One region of the Paenarthrobacter sp. RAF54_2 genome, then DNA from elsewhere that is predicted to be linked to it. Evidence: riboswitches for the same ligand, from Rfam matches in the RefSeq annotation. Region 1 holds a riboswitch; each other region holds the start of a gene.
What was found. Region 1 has a riboswitch for S-adenosylmethionine ahead of metX (homoserine O-acetyltransferase MetX). Riboswitches for the same ligand answer to the same signal wherever they lie in the genome.

Region 1 (3,268 bases):
GACCCTTCACAACAGCGGAACAACAAGCGTTGGAGGCCGAGGCGGAACGCTACGGAAGGTTCCTGGGCATGAAGGCAAAGCTGGTGTGAAAGTGCGGGACTAAGCTGGGTTAAGACCTAGGAGGCCTGCACCGTGAACAATCTGATCTTCTGGATCATCGTCTGCTCGTGGCTGATTCCCATGGGGATCCGCCTTTACAACAGGTCCCGGGCGCGGCGGCTCCAGGACCGTAATTTCCAAGACCGCAACTTCCCCGGCCAGAACTACCCTGCCCAGAACTACCCGCCCCAGAACTACCCTGGCCCCGGCTATCCCCCGCAGAGCTACCCACCCCAGAATTATCCGGCACAGGGATATCCCACCCAGAACTACCCGGGCTATCCGGGCGAGCCAATCCACGTCCGCCCTGCCGATGCACCGCCGCCGGCAGGACCCCCGTCGAACGCTTCTTCATCTACGTTCCCCAGCCACAGCGGCTCTGAGCAGCAAGGCTTCCGCGCGCGCAAACTGGCCGAACTGGACCTCAAGTTCAGCAACGGCGAGATCGCCATGGAGGACTACATGAAGCAGCGCGGCGACATCATGAACGGCTGAGCTGGCCTAGGCGAAGAAAGCCTGGCCGTTAGGCGAAGAAGGCCTGATGCAGTTGGACAGACAGCTGCCCGATTTCGGTGAGGAAGCCATCGTGCCCGATGGGAGCCTCGATCACGTGGACGGGCACATTGCCTGGCAGGTTTTGTGCCAGTTCCAATGACTGGGCCGGGAAATAGAGGCGGTCGGAGTCGACGGCAGCCACAAAGAATTCAGCAGTGGCGCCGGCCAAGGCTTCCCGCAAGGTGCCCCGGCCCCGGGTGATGTCGTGGGACATGAGTGCCTCGGTGATGGCAATGTAGCTGTTCGCATCGAACCGGCGCACCAGCTTGGTGCCTTGGTGGTCGAGGTAGCTTTCCACCTGGTAGCGGCCGCGCTCCCCCAGGACCGGGGCGGCCAGGGGCGTCTCCTGGTGCTGGGCTTCCCGCCCGAAGCGGAAATCAAGCTCCAGTGCTGATCGGTACGTGATGTGGGCTATCCGGCGGGCCAGGGCAAGGCCCGCCTCAGGAGTTGGTCCACCGTAGTAATCGCCGTTCTTGAAGTTCGGGTCCTGGCGGATGGCGAGTGTCTGCGACTGGGCGAAAGCGATTTGCTCGGCTGTGCTGTAGGCCCCGACGGAAATAACTGCGCACCGCTGGACACGCTCAGGGAAGGTCACAGCCCACTCAAGTGCCCGCGCCCCACCCATGGAACCGCCAAGGACGGCGTGCCATGACTTGATCCCCAACGCATCCGCGAGACGGGCTTCAGCCACCGTGCTGTCGCGCAAAGTGATCAGGGGGAACCGGGATCCCCAAGGCCGTCCGTCCGGCGCCTCCGACGACGGGCCTGTGCTGCCGTAACAGCCGCCCACAATGTTGATGGAAATAACGAAGAACCGGTTGGTGTCGATCGTCGCGCCGGGGCCAACGAGTTGTTCCCACCAGCCTTCCTCATCAGTGGCGCCGCGGGCCACGTGGGTGCTTCCCGTCAGTGCGTGCTGAACGAGGACAGCATTGGACGCATCCGCGTTCAACTGCCCCCAGGTTTCGTAGGCCAACACAACATCCGGGAGAAAGCCGCCGGCTTCAAGTTCCAGCGAACCTACGCCGGCGTACTTGACCGTCCCGTCTTCTTTGCCCGGTTTTGGGGGTGCTGTAGCAGTAATGGTCATTCCTTTGACACCTAACCTCGCGCTTGCCTGCCGCCTTGCGTGCGACAGGCCAGGTCTTCACCCGGGGCACCCCACCGCGGAGGAGGGTTGCCGGCCAGCAAGCCGGGGCTGTCACTGGCACTCATGACCTAATACGTAGAGTCTAGGAAAAATACCGCTGTTTTGGCGAAGAATGTGACAGCTGTGTGACGGTTTGGGGTCCCTTCGTTCAGGAACACGCACCGTGAAGGGCCGCCCGGCGAATTTTCGTCGGCGGGCGGCCGCTCCTCTAAGCGCCCTTGGCAGCCCTGAATCCGGCCTCCAGATCCGCGATGATGTCGTCCACGTGCTCGATTCCCACGTACAGGCGGACAAGGCCTGGATTCACGCCCGCAACCAGTTGCTGCTCGACCGTGAGCTGGCTGTGGGTAGTCGACGCCGGGTGGATAACCAGCGAGCGGACGTCACCGATGTTGGCAACATGGGAGTGAAGCTCCAGGCCATCGACGAATCTCTTGCCGGCCTCGATGCCACCCTTGATGTTGAATGCCACCACGGCACCGGTACCCCTGGGCCCGTACTTACGGCCACGGTCGTACCAAGGGCTGGACGGCAGACCCGCGAAGGCGACCGATTCGACGTCCTCGTGGGCTTCCAACCATTCCGCCACTTTGGTGGCGTTCGAGACGTGGCGCTCGACGCGCAGGCTCAGGGTTTCCAGGCCCTGGGCGATGAGGAAGGCGTTGAACGGGGAAACCGCCGAACCCAGATCGCGGAGCAACTGCACGCGTGCCTTAAGAATGTAGGAAAGGTTGGCTCCGAGTGCGCCGTCCTTGCCAAGGTCCCGGGCGTAAACGAGTCCGTTGTAGCTGGGGTCCGGAGTATTGAATCCAGGGAAGCGCTCCGGGTCCTTGCCGAAATCAAAGTTTCCGGAGTCCACGATCACGCCGGCGATCGCCGCACCGTGGCCGCCCAGATATTTGGTAGCCGAATGCACCACAATATCGGCACCCCATTCGATCGGACGGATGAGGTAGGGGGTGGAGAGGGTGTTGTCCACGATCAGTGGCACACCAGCCTCATGCGCGACGCGTGAGATACCCTCGATGTCCAGCACGTCCTGGCGCGGGTTGGAGACGACCTCACCAAAGAACAGCTTGGTGTTGGGCTGCACGGCGTCGCGCCACTGGTCCAGGTTGTCCGGGTCTTCCACGAACGTCACGGAGATACCGAACTTCTTCAGCGTGTGGGCCAGCAGGTTGTAGGTGCCGCCGTAGAGGCTGGGGCTGGCGACGACATGGTCACCGGCCTCGGCAATGTTCAGGATGGCGAAGGTTTCTGCGGCCTGTCCTGAACTGAGGAGCAATGCGCCCAGCCCGCCTTCAAGGCTGGCGATCCGCTGCTCCACGGCATCCTGCGTCGGGTTGCCAATGCGCGTGTAGATCGGGGCGAGTTCAGCCAGCGCAAAGCGGTTGGCTGCGCTCTCTGCGCTGGGGAACACAAAGGAAGTGGTCTGGTAGATCGGAAGCGACCGCGCCCCTGTAG
Region 2 (3,268 bases), on a different contig from region 1:
GTCGTCGTCGGCGCTGGCCTTGAAGCTGGCGGATGCACCGCCGGGTAGCTGGATCATCGATACCCCCGGTATCCGCTCCTTCGGACTCGCGCATGTGGACCCCGACCGCATCCTGCATTCCTTCCCCGATTTGGAACCGGGCACCGAAGCTTGCGACCGCGGTTGCAAGCACGATGCCAGTGCCATCAATTGCGGACTTGACGCGTGGGTGAACGAGGGACACGCCGGTCCTTCCGGGGTGGCCCGCTTGTCTTCGCTCCGGCGGCTGCTGGGCGCGGACCCGCGTTTGGAAGCGAAAGAGACCAAAGAACTGGGTACCGTCAACTAAGCATTGGTGCAAGGCGATCCCAACTGCAGGGAACGTTTCACGATAGTTTGGTGGCATGACCCAACCCGTTTCCAGCTACAACGATGACCTCCGACTGGCCCACGTGCTGGCGGATTCCGTGGATGCCCAAACCATGGACCGCTTCAAGGCCTTGGATCTGCAGGTCGAGACCAAGCCTGACCTCACGCCAGTGACGGATGCCGACAAGGCTGCGGAAGAAGCCATTCGTGGCCAATTGTCGCGCTCGCGCCCCCGTGACGCCGTCCTCGGCGAGGAGTTCGGCAGCAGCGGCCACGGCTCCCGGCGTTGGATCATCGACCCCATCGACGGCACCAAGAACTTCGTTCGGGGAGTTCCTGTATGGGCTACCCTGATCGCACTTGTTGACGAAGGCGAGCCGGTCGTCGGACTTGTCAGTGCTCCGGCGCTGGGCAAGCGTTGGTGGGCAGCAAAGGACATGGGCGCCTATATGGGCCGCTCCCTCGCGTCAGCCACCCGGCTCAAGGTGTCAAACGTTTCGCAGTTGGCAGATGCTTCAATGTCATATTCCAGCCTTTCCGGTTGGAAGGAACGCGGAAATCTGGACGAGTTCCTGGGGTTGACCGAAGACATCTGGCGCACGCGGGCCTATGGCGACTTCTGGTCCTATTGCCTGGTAGCTGAGGGTGCCGTGGATATCGCCTGCGAGCCAGAGTTGAATGTCTACGACATGGCAGCATTGGTTCCCATCGTGACGGAAGCCGGCGGCCGCTTCACGTCACTGGAAGGCGAGGACGGCCCCTTTGGCGGCAACGCCCTGGCCACCAACTCCATCTTGCACTCAGAGGTCCTCAAGCGGCTAAACCCTGCTTTGGATGACCTCCTCTGACCCAGCGGCACCAACTAGCCAACCGGCTTTGCATAGAATTTTCGACGGCGGATGCCTCCTTTTCGGGGCCTCCGCCGTCTTTTCTTCGCCCAAAGCCCAGTTTCCGGACCCTTCGTAACAATGTGCTTAACAAAGCGAAGCGACTTTGGAGCAGGCCAGAGGCGTGCCCTAACCTCTTTACAGGTCACGAGTGCCAGCGCTAAACCCCGGTTTGCTGGCCGGCAACCCTCCATTCGCGGTGGGGTGCCCCGGGTGACGACCTGGCCGGTCCGGAACGGATACGGCAAGCGCGGATCCCCCTGAGGGGGTCCCTCTTGAGTGAGGTCCCATGAGCACTGCTACGTTCAACTCCACCGTTCTGCCGTCCCTTGTGGTCGAAGAAGCAGCGCACGAAGCCGCTGCAGGCAGGCCCCTGGCCGCCGTCACAGGCGCGGAGCTGCAAGCTCCCCTGATCCAGGGTGGCCACGTCCGCTACGCCAACCTTGACTACGGAGCATCCGCTCCAGCGCTGACAATTGTTTCTGCGTATCTCAATGAGATCCTCCCCTACTACGCCAGTGTCCACCGCGGCGCGGGCTACGCTTCCCAGATCAGCACCTCGGTCTACGAGAACTCCCGCGACATCGTCCGTGAATTCGTCGGCGGCCGTCCCGACGATTCCGTCATCTTCACCCGGAACACCACGGACTCGCTGAACCTGTTGGCAGGCTGCCTACCGCAACTGGACGGAAAGCCAACGGGCGAGGTCCTTTACCTGGACATCGAACACCATGCCAATCTCCTCCCCTGGCAGGGCGTCCCTCACCGCAGTGTCGTAGCTGCTTCGACACTGACAGCTACCCTGGCCAAGCTCCGCGAGGAACTTAGCCAAGGGGGCGTCTCGTTGCTCGCAGTCACCGGGGCCTCGAACGTGACCGGTGAGATCCTCCCGATCGCCGAACTCGCAGCCCTTGCGCACGAATACGGTGCCCGGATTGTGGTGGACGCCGCGCAGCTTGCCCCCCACCGCCGCATCAACATCACTGAAGCAGACGTCGACTACATCGTGTTCTCCGGGCACAAGCTCTACGCTCCGTTCGGCGCCGGTGTTGTTGTGGGCCGTCCTGACTGGCTCGACGCCGGTACTCCCCACCTTGCCGGCGGTGGCGCCGTTCGTGAAGCCCGCCTCGACTCGGTCAGCTGGGCTTCAGGTCCCGCCCGCCACGAGGGCGGCTCCCCCAACGTCCTCGGCGCGGCAACATTGGCCCGCGCGACACAGGTGCTGGCAGGCCTGGACCCAGAAGCATGGCATGCCCATGAAGCTGCCATCCGTTCGTATCTCGTTCAGGGACTTGAGGCAATCGACGGCGTGACCGTCCACCGGATCTTCAGCGACTCCGAGGACACCATCGGCGTGGTCAATTTCTCGGTGGAAGGATTCGACGCCGGACTGGTCGCCGCCTATCTCGCTGCAGAACACGGTGTAGGACTTCGTGACGGCCGCTTCTGCGCCCATCCCCTGCTCAAGCGGCTAGGACTCCCTTCCGGTTCCCTGCGAGCCAGCTTCGGCGTGGGCTCCCGACTGGAGGATGCCACACGACTGCTGGCTGGTATTGAAGAACTCAAGCGCACGGGTCTCGGTTGGGACTATGTAGTGGATGAGGGACGCTGGGTACCGGCCAACGACCACCGCAGCTACCCGGAATGGGCACCAAACACCCCGGGCACCGCAGGGGCTGCACCCTGCACGATCGACTGAAACGCAAGTACTGTGCGGTAAATTCGTAGGGTAACTGGCCTTCGCGGTAAAGGAGTCTGTGCGTGGCCGTGCCTTCCCGTAGTGTTTCCGGCGGCGTTGTTTCCGGCGGAAGTGTTTCCGGCCGCATTGGCAGGCCGGGTGGTCCCAAGCTGCATGCCACGCGCCGCCGCGAGCTGGGCCAGAGCTTCCAGGACGGCGGCGAACACTACGATCGCGTTCGGCCCGGCTATCCCACAGACTCAGTGGATTGGCTTCTCCCTCCTGGAGCGAAGTCCGCCGCGGATATTGGTGCAGGCACGGGAAAATTTACGGCACTGCTCGTGGACCGCGGCCT
Region 3 (3,268 bases), on a different contig from region 1:
CCTCGCCAGTCTCCTCAAGGTAGTCCGCGAGTTCACCAACCGTGCCAATGATCGAATCGCCGGCACCACCGCTGCGTGCCTGAAGGATCTGGCGCAGGGTAGACCCCGGAGGCGCTGCTTTGGCGAAGTGCTCCAATGTGCCTTGGTTGCTGTTGGTGCTCAATTCAGGCAACGGCGCATCGAGGTCGAACTGCTTGAAGTCGATCACGGACAGGTAGGAGATCGAGTTGAGCTGGCTGTCGATATCACGCTGGGTAAGCTCCCGGCGCTGTGCACGCAACTCCTCGGCCTCGGCTGATGAACCAACCACGGTGGGCTTGAGCACGAAAAGTACCTTGACGTCGTCGGGGTTCCTGCCCGCCTTGGCAGCCTCGGCACGGATGGAATCCCGGTAGGCCTTCATGCCGTCCACGCCACGCGCCAAGGCGATCGCCACATCGGCATGCCCACCCGCGAACGCTTTGCCCCGAGGAGAAGCACCGGCTTGAACCAGTACGGGCTCCTCCGTCAGAGGTGCGGTGTTCAGCGGACCGCGGACCTTGAAGAAGTCGCCCTGGTGGTTAATAGGGTGCACTTTGGTGTGGTCGGCGAATCTGCCGGCCTCAACGTCCTCGAGCACCGCGTCAGGTTCCCAGCTCCGCCAAAGCCTCCGTACGACGTCGACGAATTCCTCCGCCTTCTCATACCGAAGGTCGTGTTCAATCTGCTGGTCCAAACCGTAATTCTGTGCTGCCAGGTCACTGCCGGAAGTGACAACGTTCCAGCCGAGCTGCCCCTCGGAGAAGTGCTGCAGCGTGGCCAGGAGCCGGGCGGCAGTGAAGGGCGGGTAGAACGATGCGCTGACCGTCGGCACAATTCCAAGGTGCTCGGTGGCGGAAAGAAGGTACGGGACCAGCGCCAAAGGATCATGCTTAGGCGCAAAGGAGGCGTGTGCCAGCGAGACCTCGGCAGTGCCGCCATAAGTATCAGGAACAGTAAGGGAATCCTCGATGATGAAAAGGTCAAGGCCGGATTGCTCAAACGCGCGCACGGCGTCTTGATACAGGGCAGGTTTCTTCCAGTCGTAGCCCAGGCTGTAGCCGGGTGTTCCCCAGCCCTGGACACCGAACCCGTGCCCCACGAACCATCCAAAATGCAGCATGGGCTTGAGTGTAGAGCTGCCTTGTCCGTTCACCGCGACCTGATTTCTTGCGAAGTTACAGGGGGTCGTACTGCGTCAATTATGCTCCCGGGGCGTCACATTTGGGCTGCTACTCCAGCACCGGCCGGTTACGCAACATGACGGCCGCGTAACCGCTTGCAAGTGCGGGCCGCCGCCGCGGGATGTTACGTTTTTCTTGAGTAATGAGCACCAGCGCCAAGCCCTGACTTGCTGGTCGGCAACCCTCTCTCCGGCGGGGTGCCTCAGGTGACTACTCGGCGTATCGACACTTCGAACTGCAAGCGTGACTGAGGAGCACCAGCCAATGCCTGAACCCACTGAAGAAAAACTCTCCTACCGCCTGATTACAGGTCCGGATACCCGTGAATTCTGCGAGCGGATCACCACGGCCCTCGCCGACGGCTACGTGCTCCACGGCAGCCCGGCAGCCACGTTCAATGGCACGGATGTCATCGTGGCGCAGGCCGTCGTGCTGCCCACGGCCATCGCCAACGCAGACGCCGCCGTCGCGAATGCTGTTGACCAGTTGGAGAACGACGACGACGAAGAAGCATTCGAGGGACACGCATGAGTTACGCAGGTGACCTGACCCCGCAGGACGCATGGGCCAAGCTTGAAGAAGGCGCAATCCTGGTAGACGTCCGCACCGAGGCCGAGTGGGCACACATCGGCATTCCGGACACCAAAGCCACAGAGAACGATCCCCTGTTCATTCAGTGGAACCTCGCCGGCGGCATTCCCAACTCCCGTTTCCTCGAGGACCTGCAGCAGCAGGCACCTGAGGGCGAGGGCGTGGAACTCGTTTTCATTTGCCGCTCAGGCCAGCGCTCCATCTCTGCTGCCATCGCCGCGACGCAGGCCGGATTCACCGCCTACAACGTCCTAGAGGGCTTCGAAGGTGACCCGGACCGGTATGGCGAACGCACCATCAACGGCTGGAAGAACCGTGGCCTGCCGACCAACCTGGGGAACGACTAAGTGACTTTCAATCCCGATGCCGCCAGCTGGAGCCCTGACACCCAGGCAGTACGCGGTGGCCTTGACCGTACCAACTTCCAGGAGACGTCCGAACCCGTTTTCCTGAACTCCGGCTTCGTCTACGAATCCGCTGCCGCCGCCGAACGCGCCTTCACTGGCGAGGACGAACGCTTCGTTTACTCCCGCTACGGCAACCCGTCCGTGGCCACGTTCCAAGAGCGGTTGCGGTTGCTCGAAGGAACCGAGGCTTGCTTTGCGACGGCGTCCGGCATGTCCGCTGTGTTCACCGCCTTGGGTGCCCTGTTGGCTGCGGGTGATCGCGTGGTTGCCGCCCGCTCCCTGTTCGGCTCGTGCTTCGTGATCCTCAATGAGATCCTGCCGCGCTGGGGCGTAGAGACCGTGTTTGTCGATGGTCCCGACCTCGATCAGTGGCGTGCTGCCCTCTCCGAACCCACCACCGCTGTGTTCTTCGAGTCGCCGTCCAACCCGATGCAGGAAATCGTGGACATCGCCGCCGTCAGCGAGCTCGCGCATGCAGCGGGAGCGACCGTCGTCGTCGACAACGTCTTTGCCACTCCCCTGCTGCAGCGTTGCGGTGACTTGGGCGCAGACGTCATTGTTTACTCCGGCACCAAGCACATCGATGGCCAGGGGCGCGTCCTCGGCGGCGCGATCATGGGCACCAAGGAATTCATCGATGGCCCGGTCAAGCAGTTGATGCGGCACACCGGACCGTCGCTCTCCGCGTTCAACGCGTGGGTGTTGACCAAGGGACTGGAGACCATCGGCCTGCGCGTGAACCACAGCTCGGCCTCCGCTTTGAAAATCGCGGAATGGCTTGAGCAGCAACCCGCCATCAGCTGGGTCAAGTACCCGTTGCTGAAATCGCACCCGCAGTACGAGCTCGCTGCAAAGCAGATGAAGGCCGGCGGTACCGTGCTGACATTCGAGTTGCTGCCTTCTTCCGGGCGGTCCGCCAAGGATGYCGCGTTCGCGTTGCTGGACGGTCTGCGCGTCATAGACATCTCCAACAACCTGGGCGACTCCAAATCCCTCATCACGCACCCGGCCACTACCACCCATAGGGCCATGGGTCCGGAAGGTCGCGCGGCCATCGGGCTGACCGAC

Region 2: linked by a shared signal. The riboswitch ahead of AB4Y87_RS07725 (aminotransferase class V-fold PLP-dependent enzyme) and the one ahead of metX (homoserine O-acetyltransferase MetX) in region 1 are both predicted to bind S-adenosylmethionine.
Region 3: linked by a shared signal. The riboswitch ahead of AB4Y87_RS05365 (DUF1737 domain-containing protein) and the one ahead of metX (homoserine O-acetyltransferase MetX) in region 1 are both predicted to bind S-adenosylmethionine.

What each region holds. Positions count from the first base shown of each region.
Region 1 covers NZ_JBFRDV010000025.1:18,252-21,519, reverse strand. The annotation lists gene AB4Y87_RS21055 (winged helix DNA-binding domain-containing protein) at 1-89, shown strand, start outside; gene AB4Y87_RS21050 (hypothetical protein) at 133-594, shown strand; gene metX (homoserine O-acetyltransferase MetX) at 623-1,744, opposite strand; SAM riboswitch class IV at 1,759-1,873, opposite strand; gene AB4Y87_RS21040 (bifunctional o-acetylhomoserine/o-acetylserine sulfhydrylase) at 2,013-3,268, opposite strand, start outside.
Region 2 covers NZ_JBFRDV010000006.1:253,486-256,753, reverse strand. The annotation lists gene rsgA (ribosome small subunit-dependent GTPase A) at 1-328, shown strand, start outside; gene hisN (histidinol-phosphatase) at 384-1,196, shown strand; SAM riboswitch class IV at 1,379-1,492, shown strand; gene AB4Y87_RS07725 (aminotransferase class V-fold PLP-dependent enzyme) at 1,525-2,934, shown strand; gene AB4Y87_RS07720 (class I SAM-dependent methyltransferase) at 3,060-3,268, shown strand, end outside.
Region 3 covers NZ_JBFRDV010000004.1:264,584-267,851, forward strand. The annotation lists gene AB4Y87_RS05360 (NtaA/DmoA family FMN-dependent monooxygenase) at 1-1,174, opposite strand, end outside; SAM riboswitch class IV at 1,341-1,452, shown strand; gene AB4Y87_RS05365 (DUF1737 domain-containing protein) at 1,467-1,733, shown strand; gene AB4Y87_RS05370 (rhodanese-like domain-containing protein) at 1,730-2,140, shown strand; gene AB4Y87_RS05375 (O-succinylhomoserine sulfhydrylase) at 2,141-3,268, shown strand, end outside.